One region of the Pseudomonas sp. MWU13-2517 genome, then DNA from elsewhere that is predicted to be linked to it. Evidence: predicted binding sites of a transcription regulator. Region 1 holds the regulator's gene; each other region holds the start of a gene.

Region 1 (3,276 bases):
TCACTCCGGAGCTCGAGCCCCTGGAAGAGGGCGGTGTGATCGCTATGGTCGGCCCCGCCGGCATGGGCAAGACCACCACTCTGGCCAAGCTGGCCGCCCGTTATGTCCTCAAGTACGGTGCTTCGAGCATCGCACTGGTGAGCATGGACAGTTATCGCATTGGCGCCCAGGAACAGCTCAAGACCCTGGGCCGTATCCTGAACGTGCCGGTGACCCACGTCGACCCGGGCCAGTCCCTGGCCAACGCCCTTGACCCGCTGTTGCGCAAGCGCGTGGTGTTGATCGATACCGCCGGCCTGCAAGCCAGCGATCCGGCGCTGCGCATGCAATTGGAAAGCCTGGCCGGGCGTGGCATCAAGTCGAAAAATTACCTGGTGCTTGCAACCACCAGCCAGAAACAGGTTCTTACCGCTGCGTACCATAGCTACAAGCGCTGCGGCCTGGCCGGTTGCATCCTCACCAAACTCGACGAAACTGCAAACCTGGGCGAGGTGTTGAGCCTGGCTATCGGGCATGAATTACCGGTCGCCTACCTGACCGACGGGCCGCGGATTCCAGATGATTTGCATCTGCCGCGTCGTCATCAGCTGGTCAGCCGTGCTGTCAGTGTGCAAATGCAAGAAGAGCCTAGCGAGGAAGCGATGGCTGATATGTTCGCCGACCTTTACCACAACCCGGCAAAACGGGTGGGGTGAGGCATGATGAGCACTGTGAAATGTATCTACATTGATGGTCTGCAAGCGATTCGCGCGACCACGCCATGTAGCCTGCGTCTAAGCAAGACAAGGTAAAGAAATAAAATGGGCAGCATGCATCCTGTACAGGTGATCGCGGTGACCGGCGGCAAAGGTGGCGTCGGGAAAACTAACGTGTCGGTGAATTTGTCCCTGGCCCTGGCAGAGCTTGGCCGTCGCGTCATGCTGTTGGATGCTGACCTGGGTCTGGCGAACGTTGACGTTCTGCTGGGGCTGACACCCAAACACACCCTCGCCGACGTGATCGAGGGCCGCTGCGAGCTGCGCGATGTGCTGCTGCAGGGCCCCGGTGGCATTCGCATCGTGCCGGCCGCCTCGGGCACCCAGAGCATGGTGCACCTGAGCCCGGCGCAGCATGCCGGCCTGATCCAGGCGTTCAGCGATATCGGCGACAACCTCGACGTGTTGGTGATCGATACCGCCGCCGGGATCGGCGAATCCGTGGTCAGCTTCGTGCGCGCCGCGCAGGAAGTGTTGCTGGTGGTCTGCGATGAACCCACCTCGATCACCGACGCCTACGCCCTGATCAAACTGCTTAACCGTGACTACGGCATGAACCGCTTCCGGGTGCTGGCCAACATGGCCCAAAGCCCGCAGGAAGGCCGAAACCTGTTCGCCAAGTTGACCAAGGTCACGGACCGTTTCCTCGATGTGGCCTTACAATACGTTGGCGCAGTTCCCTACGACGAGTCGGTGCGCAAGGCTGTGCAAAAGCAGCGTGCAGTCTATGAAGCGTTTCCTCGTTCCAAGTGCGCGCTGGCGTTCAAGGCGATTGCCCAGAAGGTCGATACCTGGCCGTTGCCCGCCAACCCGCGTGGGCATCTGGAGTTTTTCGTCGAGCGATTGGTGCATCAGACGAGCGCAGGACCGGTGCTATGACATCCAGCGGCTACAACCTTTACAAAAAATCGGCGCGTGACAGTCAAGGCGAATTGATCGAGCGTTACGCGCCCCTGGTCAAGCGCATCGCCTACCACCTGCTGGCGCGTCTGCCGGCCAGTGTGCAGGTGGAGGACCTGATCCAGGCCGGCATGATCGGCCTGCTCGAAGTGTCGACCAAATACGACGCGAGCAAAGGCGCGAGTTTCGAGACCTATGCGGGTATCCGTATCCGTGGTGCGATGCTCGATGAAGTGCGTAAAGGGGATTGGGCGCCGCGTTCGGTACATCGCAATACGCGAATGGTCAGTGACGCAATTCGCGCAATTGAAGCAAAAACCGGTCGCGACGCTAAAGATCATGAAGTTGCGGCCGAACTCCAATTGAGTCTCGATGATTATTACGGGATTTTGAACGATACCTTGGGCAGCCGCCTGTTCAGTTTCGACGACCTGTTGCAGGACGGCGAACACGAAGGGCTGCACGAGGACGGCGCGAGTGCACATCTCGAACCGTCGCGCGACTTGGAAGATGAGCGTTTCCAGGGGGCGTTGGCGGACGCGATTGCCAATTTGCCGGAGCGTGAGCGACTGGTGTTGGCGCTGTACTACGACGAAGAGCTGAACCTCAAGGAAATCGGTGAGGTCCTGGGGGTCAGCGAATCGCGTGTCAGCCAACTGCATAGCCAGTGCGCGGCTCGCTTGCGGGGGCGATTGGGAGAGTGGCGCGCGCGCTGACAGGCAGTGTGGGGACACTGCAGACGCGCCGCGAAAGTCGAAGGCTTTCGCGGGGTCGTGCCGTGGTGCCCTGGGCAGTCCTTTTTTGTGTAACGCCTGTTGATTGAAATGGCGCGTCCAGGTGCTGGGCGCGTTTAAGACTGCTTGGAGGTCGAATTGGACAAGAACATGAAAATCCTCATCGTTGATGACTTCTCAACGATGCGGCGGATCATAAAAAATCTGTTGCGTGACCTTGGGTTCACCAACACGATCGAGGCGGATGACGGCCTGACTGCGATTCCGATCCTCAACAGTGGGGCCATCGACTTTCTGGTAACCGACTGGAACATGCCGGGCATGACCGGTATCGAGCTGCTGCGCCACGTGCGCGCCGATGAAAAACTGCGCAGCCTGCCTGTGCTGATGGTGACCGCTGAAGCCAAGCGTGAACAGATCATCGAAGCCGCCCAAGCCGGGGTCAACGGTTACGTGGTCAAACCATTCACCGCATTGGCCTTGAAAGAGAAGATCGAAAAAATCTTCGAACGCATCGGTCATTGATGCTGCCACGGGGGCGCTATGGAGCAAAATGAAACGTCACAGGGAGACTTTGAGTCGACCCTGAAAAAGCATGCTCTTCAGTTGGTCGAGTGCCTTGAAAAAGGTCAGTTCGGCGACGCAGTGCAGTTAATCCATGAGCTCAACCAGACTCGTGACCGCGGCCTGTATCAGGAAGTGGGCAAGCTGACGCGAGAGCTGCACAGTGCGATCGTCAATTTCCAGATTGACCCGCACATGCCCCAGGCCGAAGAGATTTCGCAAATCACCGATGCCACCGAACGCCTGTCCTATGTGGTCAAGCTGACTGAGGCGGCGGCCAACCGCACCATGGACCTGGTGGAAAACGCCACGCCTCTGGTCAC
Region 2 (3,276 bases), on a different contig from region 1:
CCATCGGCGGCACGGCCAACTGCGGTAGCACTTCTACCAGCGAGCCCTGCGCCAGTGAACGTATCGCATGATAATACGGCGCCTGGATCAGTCCGTAACCTGCCTCGCAGGCGGCGAAATAACCGTCGGCGCTGTTGACTGCAACGGTCTTGGCCAGGTTGATCGGGCGCAGTTCGTCGCCGATCTGGAATTCCAGGCCAAAGCGTTTACCGCTGCTGCTCGAGACATACTCGACCATCTGATGGTCGGCCAAGTCATCAATGCACTGCGGGACGCCCCTGCGTTCAAGGTAATCCGGGCTGGCCAAGGTCAACTGATCGAGCATCGCCAACGGCCGCGCCACCAGCGACTCATCCAGAGCCGCGCCGCCGCGCAGCACGCAATCCACGCCTTCGCGGATCAGGTCCACCGGGCGGTCGTTGAGGCCGATCTCCAGTTCGATCTGCGGGTAACGTGAGGTAAAGCCCGGCAACGCAGGAATCACGATGCAACGCCCAATACCCGACGGCATATCGATGCTCAAGGTGCCGCGAGGGTTCTGGCGCCGGGTGGAAAACACCGCCTCGGTTTCTTCCAGGTCTGCCAGCAACTGCACACAGCGCTGGTAATACGCTGCACCGTCCAAGGTCGGACTGACCTGGCGCGTGGTGCGTTGCAACAGCTGCACGCCCAAGTGGGCTTCCAACTGTTTGATCAGGATGGTCACTGAGGCCCGTGGCAGTTGCAGGCTGTCGGCCGCCTTGGCGAACCCGCCCAGTTCCACAATCCGTGTAAACACGCGCATCGCATTGAAACGATCCAATGCCCGCCCCTCTTTGATTATTTAGATTTAACGAATAGTGATAGTGCTTTTAGCGGGTTTATCTTGGTTTTGTCGAGGATAACAATGGAGACCTTCCCCAACCAGGAGCTGAACCCATGCACACTCGTCAACTCGGCAAAAACGGTCCCACTGTCAGCGCCATCGGCCTCGGCTGCATGGGCATGACCGATTTCTACACGACCGGCACCGACACCCGGGAAGCAATCGCCACCCTGCATCGCGCCCTGGAGCTGGGCGTCAACTTCCTCGATACCGCCGACATGTACGGCCCGCACACCAACGAGCAATTGATCGGCAACGCCATCGCCGGCAAACGCGACCAGGTGTTCCTGGCCAGCAAATTCGGCATCGTACGTGACCCGGCCAACCCTGCGCTGCGCGGTGTGAATGGCCGTCCCGAATACATCCGTAACGCCATCAACGGCACATTGAAGCGGCTGGGCATTGAAACCCTGGACCTGTACTACCAGCACCGCATCGACCCGGACGTGGCCATCGAAGAAACCGTCGGCGCCATGGCCGAGTTGGTAAAACAGGGCAAAGTCCGTTACCTGGGCCTGAGCGAAGCCAGCGCCGCCACCCTGGAGCGTGCCCATAAGGTGCACCCCATCAGCGCCCTGCAAAGCGAATACTCACTGTGGAGCCGAGACCAGGAAGACAACGGCTGCCTCGACACCTGCCGCCGACTGGGCATTGCCTTTGTGCCGTACAGCCCACTCGGTCGGGGGTTCCTCACCGGCGCCCTGAAAAGCCCGGACGACTTCGCCGCCGATGATTACCGTCGTTCCAATCCCCGCTTCCAGAACAAGAACTTTGCGAAAAACCTGCTGCTGGTCGAGCAGGTACAGAGGCTGGCGGCGGACAAAGGTGTGACGGCCGGGCAATTGGCGCTGGCATGGGTGTTGGCGCAGGGTGATTTCATCATTCCGATTCCCGGTACCAAGCAGCGCAAATACTTGGAAGAGAATGTGGCGGCGGTTTCCGTCGTGCTGAGCCAGGCTGAGCGTGACGCGTTGAATGCCATTTTCCCGGCCGATGCCACCGCGGGTCTGCGTTACCCCGAAGACGTCATGGCCATGCTCGATATCTGACCCGCCTCACTCGGGAGCGCCGCAAGCCGGCGCTCCCACTTTCTTGCACGGGCGTACCTAAAGCTCCGTGATTCCAAGCCGATAGCCCTACGAAGCTCCAATAAAGCCGCGTCGACAATAACGCTTCGTAAGGACGACCCCATGCCTCCACTGCGCTCCATCCAAGCCCGCTATACCCTGTTCCTGGTGCTGTTCGTCCTGGTGTTATTTGTGTTGACGGTCGTGGGTATCGGCCAGTTGGTCGCGCCCAAGCTGCGTCAAACCGAAGAACAGGTGGTACTCAACCGCATCAATGAAGTGGCCGTACAGATTCAGGGCGAGCTGAACAAAGTTCAAGCCCAGCAACGCAGCATCACCCAAACCATTCCCCTGCTCGACAGCGACGCCATTGATAAGGTGCTGCCTGGCCTGGTGGACCAATACGGCGAGTTGAAGGTATTCGGTGGCGGTATCTGGCCGTTGCCCAACCAGCGCACCCCCGGGCGCAATAAACACAGCACGTTCTGGCACCGCGACGCCTCGGGCAAGCTGGCGGTCAACACCTTCTGGAACAGTGATGCGGCGCCCAACTATTACGACCAGAGCTGGTACAAAGGCGGCCTCGCCGCGCCCCGTGGCCTGTGCGCCTGGGCAGCGGCCTACAAGGACGACGCCAGCCAGGAACCGCGCACCAACTGCGCCATGGCGATCCAGCGTGACGGTGCCGCCTATGGCGTCTCCACGATTGATGTGACGCTGGGTTTCTTCAATGACCTGGTGGCCAACAAGGAAAAAGACATCGGCGGGCAGATGCTGATTGTCGAAGGCGACGGCAAGATCATCAGCAACAGTTCGCGCATCAGCAGCCCGGTGGTGTTGAAAAACATCAGTGAACTGGCCGGTACGTCGGCGTTCGCCGCCCAGGTCAGCAAGGCCCTCGCCCACCGCGACCAGGCGCTGCAACGCAGTGAGTTCGACAACCAGGGCGTGGCCAGCACGTTCTACCTGCGCCCCATCGAGGGCACGCCGTGGTTCCTCGCCACCGCCCTGCCGACTTCGTTGATTACCGCACAGCGCGATGACGTCCTCAGCAGCCTCGCCCTGCTGCAGATTCCAATGGTGTTGCTGCTGGTGCTGATGGCCGTGTACGCCATTCGTCAACTGGTGCAACGCATGAAGACGCTGAAAACCAACATCGACGCCTTGTCCGCCGGGGATGCCGACCTGACGCGGCGTATCACCATCCGCGCCGAAGACGAACTGGGCGCCATCGGCCATTCGGTGAACCGCTTTATCGTCTACCTGCAGAACATGATCGGCGAAGTGACCCAGGCCACCGGCGCCATGTCGTCGAGCCTCGAGCGGTTGCAGCAAACCTCGGCC
Region 3 (3,276 bases), on a different contig from region 1:
CCTGGGAGCGCTGGCCCAAGGTGTTGATCACCGTGGCCGTGCTGTTAAGCGCCGAGGCGATGTGCTCAAGGGACGACGAAGCCTCTTGCATCGAGGCACGGCCAATGCGGGTTTGCTGGGCGTTTTCCTGGGCCAGCCGTTCGGTATTGCCCATGTTGTCGGCAATGTTCAACGAAGTGGCGCTGAATTCTTCCACCGCTCCGGCCATGCTGGTGATCTCGCCGGACTGCTGCTCCATGCCGTCATACGCCCCGCCGGACAAGCCGGACAGTGCCTGCGCACGGCTATTGACCTCTTCGGCCGCCTTACGGATATGCGAAACCATGGTCGACAGCGCTTCGCCCATCTGGTTGAAGCTGCGCGCCAATTGCCCGATTTCATCGTGGCTGGACACGTTCAAGCGTGCGCTCAAGTCGCCAGCGCCGAGCGCTTCGGCCTGACGCACCAAGTCACTCAGAGGCTGCAGTTTCCGGCGCAACAACCACACCACTGCGCCCACCGCCAGCAGCATCGCCAACAGGCTGCCGATTATCAGGCGAACCCCCACCGCCCACGTTACCGCGCGAATCTCGGATTTTGGCATGCTCGCCACAACCGACCATGGGCCGCCTTCAAATGGCACCGCGACGCTATAGAAATCTTCGTTCTTGTCACTCCAGAATTGCCCTGCGCCGGGCTCCTTCGCCAACTCGAGCATCACCGGAATGGCCTGATCGGGCGCCTGCACGCCGGCCGGTGGTACCAGCCAGTGTTTTTGTTCATCGAGCAGGGCCAGGGAACCGTTCTGGCCGATCCGGAAACGCTTGAGATTGTCGAACTGGGTTTTCTGTTCGTCGGTGTAATCAAAACCGATGAACAACACGGCGATCACTTTGCCGCCAGCGTCCCGCACCGGGGTGTACTGGGTCATGTAGGCGCGGTCGAACAGCACGGCACGTCCCACATAACCTTGCCCAGCCAGCAGGCGCTGGTACGCCGGATGTTGGTGATCGAGCACGGTGCCGATGGCGCGGTTGCCGTCCTGCTTGGTCAGGGAGGTACTGACGCGGATAAAGTCCTCACCACTGCGTACGAATACGGTAGCCACACCGCCGGACATTTGCTTGAACTCATCCACTTCCCCGAAGTTGTTGTTCAACACAACGTCGCCCAGGTACAGGCTCGGCGTTTGCACGCCGGCCACCGTCACCGGCTGGTCCGCCCGCACGCTCAAACCGGCGCCGAAGCGCTTTTCAAACAGCCCGCTCAAACGCTGGGTACTTTCGCGCAAGGTGCCGTGGAAGGTGTTGAGTTGGTCGGCGAGCAGGCGCGCCTCGCTGGCCAGGTGTTCCTCGCGGGTGTCGAGGTTGGCGGAGTCGAGGGAACGCAGGGCGAAGACCGTACTGCCGCTGATGACGACAGCCAGAATGACGGCCAAGGCGAGACCTAATTGGGAGGCGATCCGAGCGCGAGGTTGAGACATGACAGCTCCTGGCCGAGGCCAGGATCATCCTGATCTCTTAGCGCTGCTCGGCAAATTATCTAGTGGGTAACGTTGGAGCACGATGGTCCCAACATCCTTTCTTCGGCGGGTGCGGGCAATACTTGAGCGCTGTGCAAAGGTATTGCGCAAACGATTGCACCCCCCAATCAATCCAGGCGCTCAACCTGTGGCAATTCCATCGCGCGGACTTCCCCTTGAAGAAACTCCGCCAGCCGCCGCAAGCGTTCACCACCTGGGCGGGTTTTCGGCCACACCAGGTAGTAATTTTCCCCACTGGCCACCGCCGTTGGCCACGGCAGGCTCAAGCGCCCCTGGGCTACATCCTCGGCCACCATCAACAGGTCGCCCATGGATACACCGTAACCCCGCGCGGCAGCGATCATGCCCAGCTCAAGAGTGTCGAACACCTGCCCGCCCTTGAGCGACACCTGGGATGACAGCCCCATGCGCTCCAGCCAGTTGCGCCAATCGCGGCGGTCGGGGGTGGGGTGCAACAGTTCGGCGCCGGCCAGGCGTGCGACGTCCCAAGGCCCATCCTCCAGCAAGTTCGGCGCACCCACCGGGATCAGCAATTCGGGGAACAAGTAACTGGCTTCCCAATCCGTCGGAAAATGCCCGTAGCTGAGCAACACCGCGCAGTCGAAAGGCTCCTGATTGAAGTCCACTTCATCCACGCTCATCCACGCGCTGGTCAGTTGCACTTCATTGCCCGGCTGCAAGGCCCGGAAACGACTGAGCCGCGCCAGCAGCCAGCGCATGGTCAACGTGGACGGTGCCTTCATGCGCAGGATGCCATCTTCGGCGTTCAAGGTATCGCACGCCCGCTCCAGGGCGGCGAAACCTTCGCGCACGCCGGGCAACAACAGGCGCGCGGCTTCGGTGAGCTGCAAGGTACGACCGCTGCGCTGGAACAGGCGGCAGGCGAAATGCTCCTCCAGGGTGCGGATGTGTCGGCTCACCGCACTCTGGGTAATCGACAGCTCCTGCGCCGCGCGGGTAAAGGAGTTATGCCGGGAAGCGGCCTCAAAGGCCCGCAGGGCATAAAGCGGAGGTAGGCGACGAGACATTGGGAAAGCTCCGACGTTGCAAGCTCGAAACCCTACCAGAATCCTTCAGGCATGAGTTTTAATCATGCAGATGATCGCATTTATCGTTTTGTGCAATCGGCTGAGAGCGACGAGAATCAACCCTTCCCCAACTCTCTGACTTTTCGAGCGTGATGATCATGCAACATCCGGCACGTACCGAACTCTGGGCCATTCTGCGGCTGTCAGGGCCGCTGATTGCCTCACAGTTGGCCCACATGCTGATGGTGCTGACCGACACCCTGATGATGGCCCGCCTGAGCCCCGAAGCCCTGGCCGGTGGCGGTCTCGGTGCGGCAAGTTATTCATTCGTGGCGATTTTCTGCATCGGCGTAATTGCCGCCGTGGGCACCCTGGTTGCGATTCGTCACGGCGCGGGCGACATCGAAGGCGCCACCCGCCTGACCCAGGCCGGGCTCTGGCTCGCCTGGCTGATGGCCCTGGCGGCGGCATTGCTGCTGTGGAACCTCAAGCCAGTGCTGTTGCTGTTCGGCCAAACCGAATCCAACGTACATGCGGCGGGGCAGTTCCTGACTATCCTGCCGTTCGCCCTGCCCGGCTACCTGAGCTTCATGGCCCTGCGCGGCTTCACCAGCGCCATCGGCAAAGCAACGCCGGTCATGGTGATCAGCCTGTGCGGCACTGTGCTCAACTACCTGCTCAACCATGCATTGATCGAAGGTATGTTCGGCCTGCCGAAACTGGGCT

The links. The regulator FliA, encoded in region 1, starts transcription of late flagellar genes. The targets are predictions, from matches to a motif close to CTAAAGTTTNNNNNNNNNNNGCCGNTAA.
Region 2: a site for FliA is predicted at 1,972-1,999, ahead of M5B97_RS01025 (methyl-accepting chemotaxis protein). Genes of this name have one in related genera too.
Region 3: a site for FliA is predicted at 1,562-1,589, ahead of M5B97_RS06420 (methyl-accepting chemotaxis protein). Genes of this name have one in related genera too.

The regions. Positions count from the first base shown of each region.
Region 1 covers NZ_JALMFA010000005.1:8,843-12,118, reverse strand. The annotation lists gene flhF (flagellar biosynthesis protein FlhF) at 1-695, shown strand, start outside; gene fleN (flagellar synthesis regulator FleN) at 801-1,634, shown strand; gene fliA (RNA polymerase sigma factor FliA) at 1,631-2,371, shown strand; gene M5B97_RS08600 (chemotaxis response regulator CheY) at 2,540-2,914, shown strand; gene M5B97_RS08595 (protein phosphatase CheZ) at 2,933-3,276, shown strand, end outside.
Region 2 covers NZ_JALMFA010000001.1:222,349-225,624, forward strand. The annotation lists gene M5B97_RS01015 (LysR family transcriptional regulator) at 1-802, opposite strand, end outside; gene M5B97_RS01020 (aldo/keto reductase) at 919-1,914, shown strand; gene M5B97_RS01025 (methyl-accepting chemotaxis protein) at 2,056-3,276, shown strand, end outside.
Region 3 covers NZ_JALMFA010000003.1:292,666-295,941, forward strand. The annotation lists gene M5B97_RS06420 (methyl-accepting chemotaxis protein) at 1-1,462, opposite strand, end outside; gene M5B97_RS06425 (LysR substrate-binding domain-containing protein) at 1,630-2,550, opposite strand; gene M5B97_RS06430 (NorM family multidrug efflux MATE transporter) at 2,703-3,276, shown strand, end outside.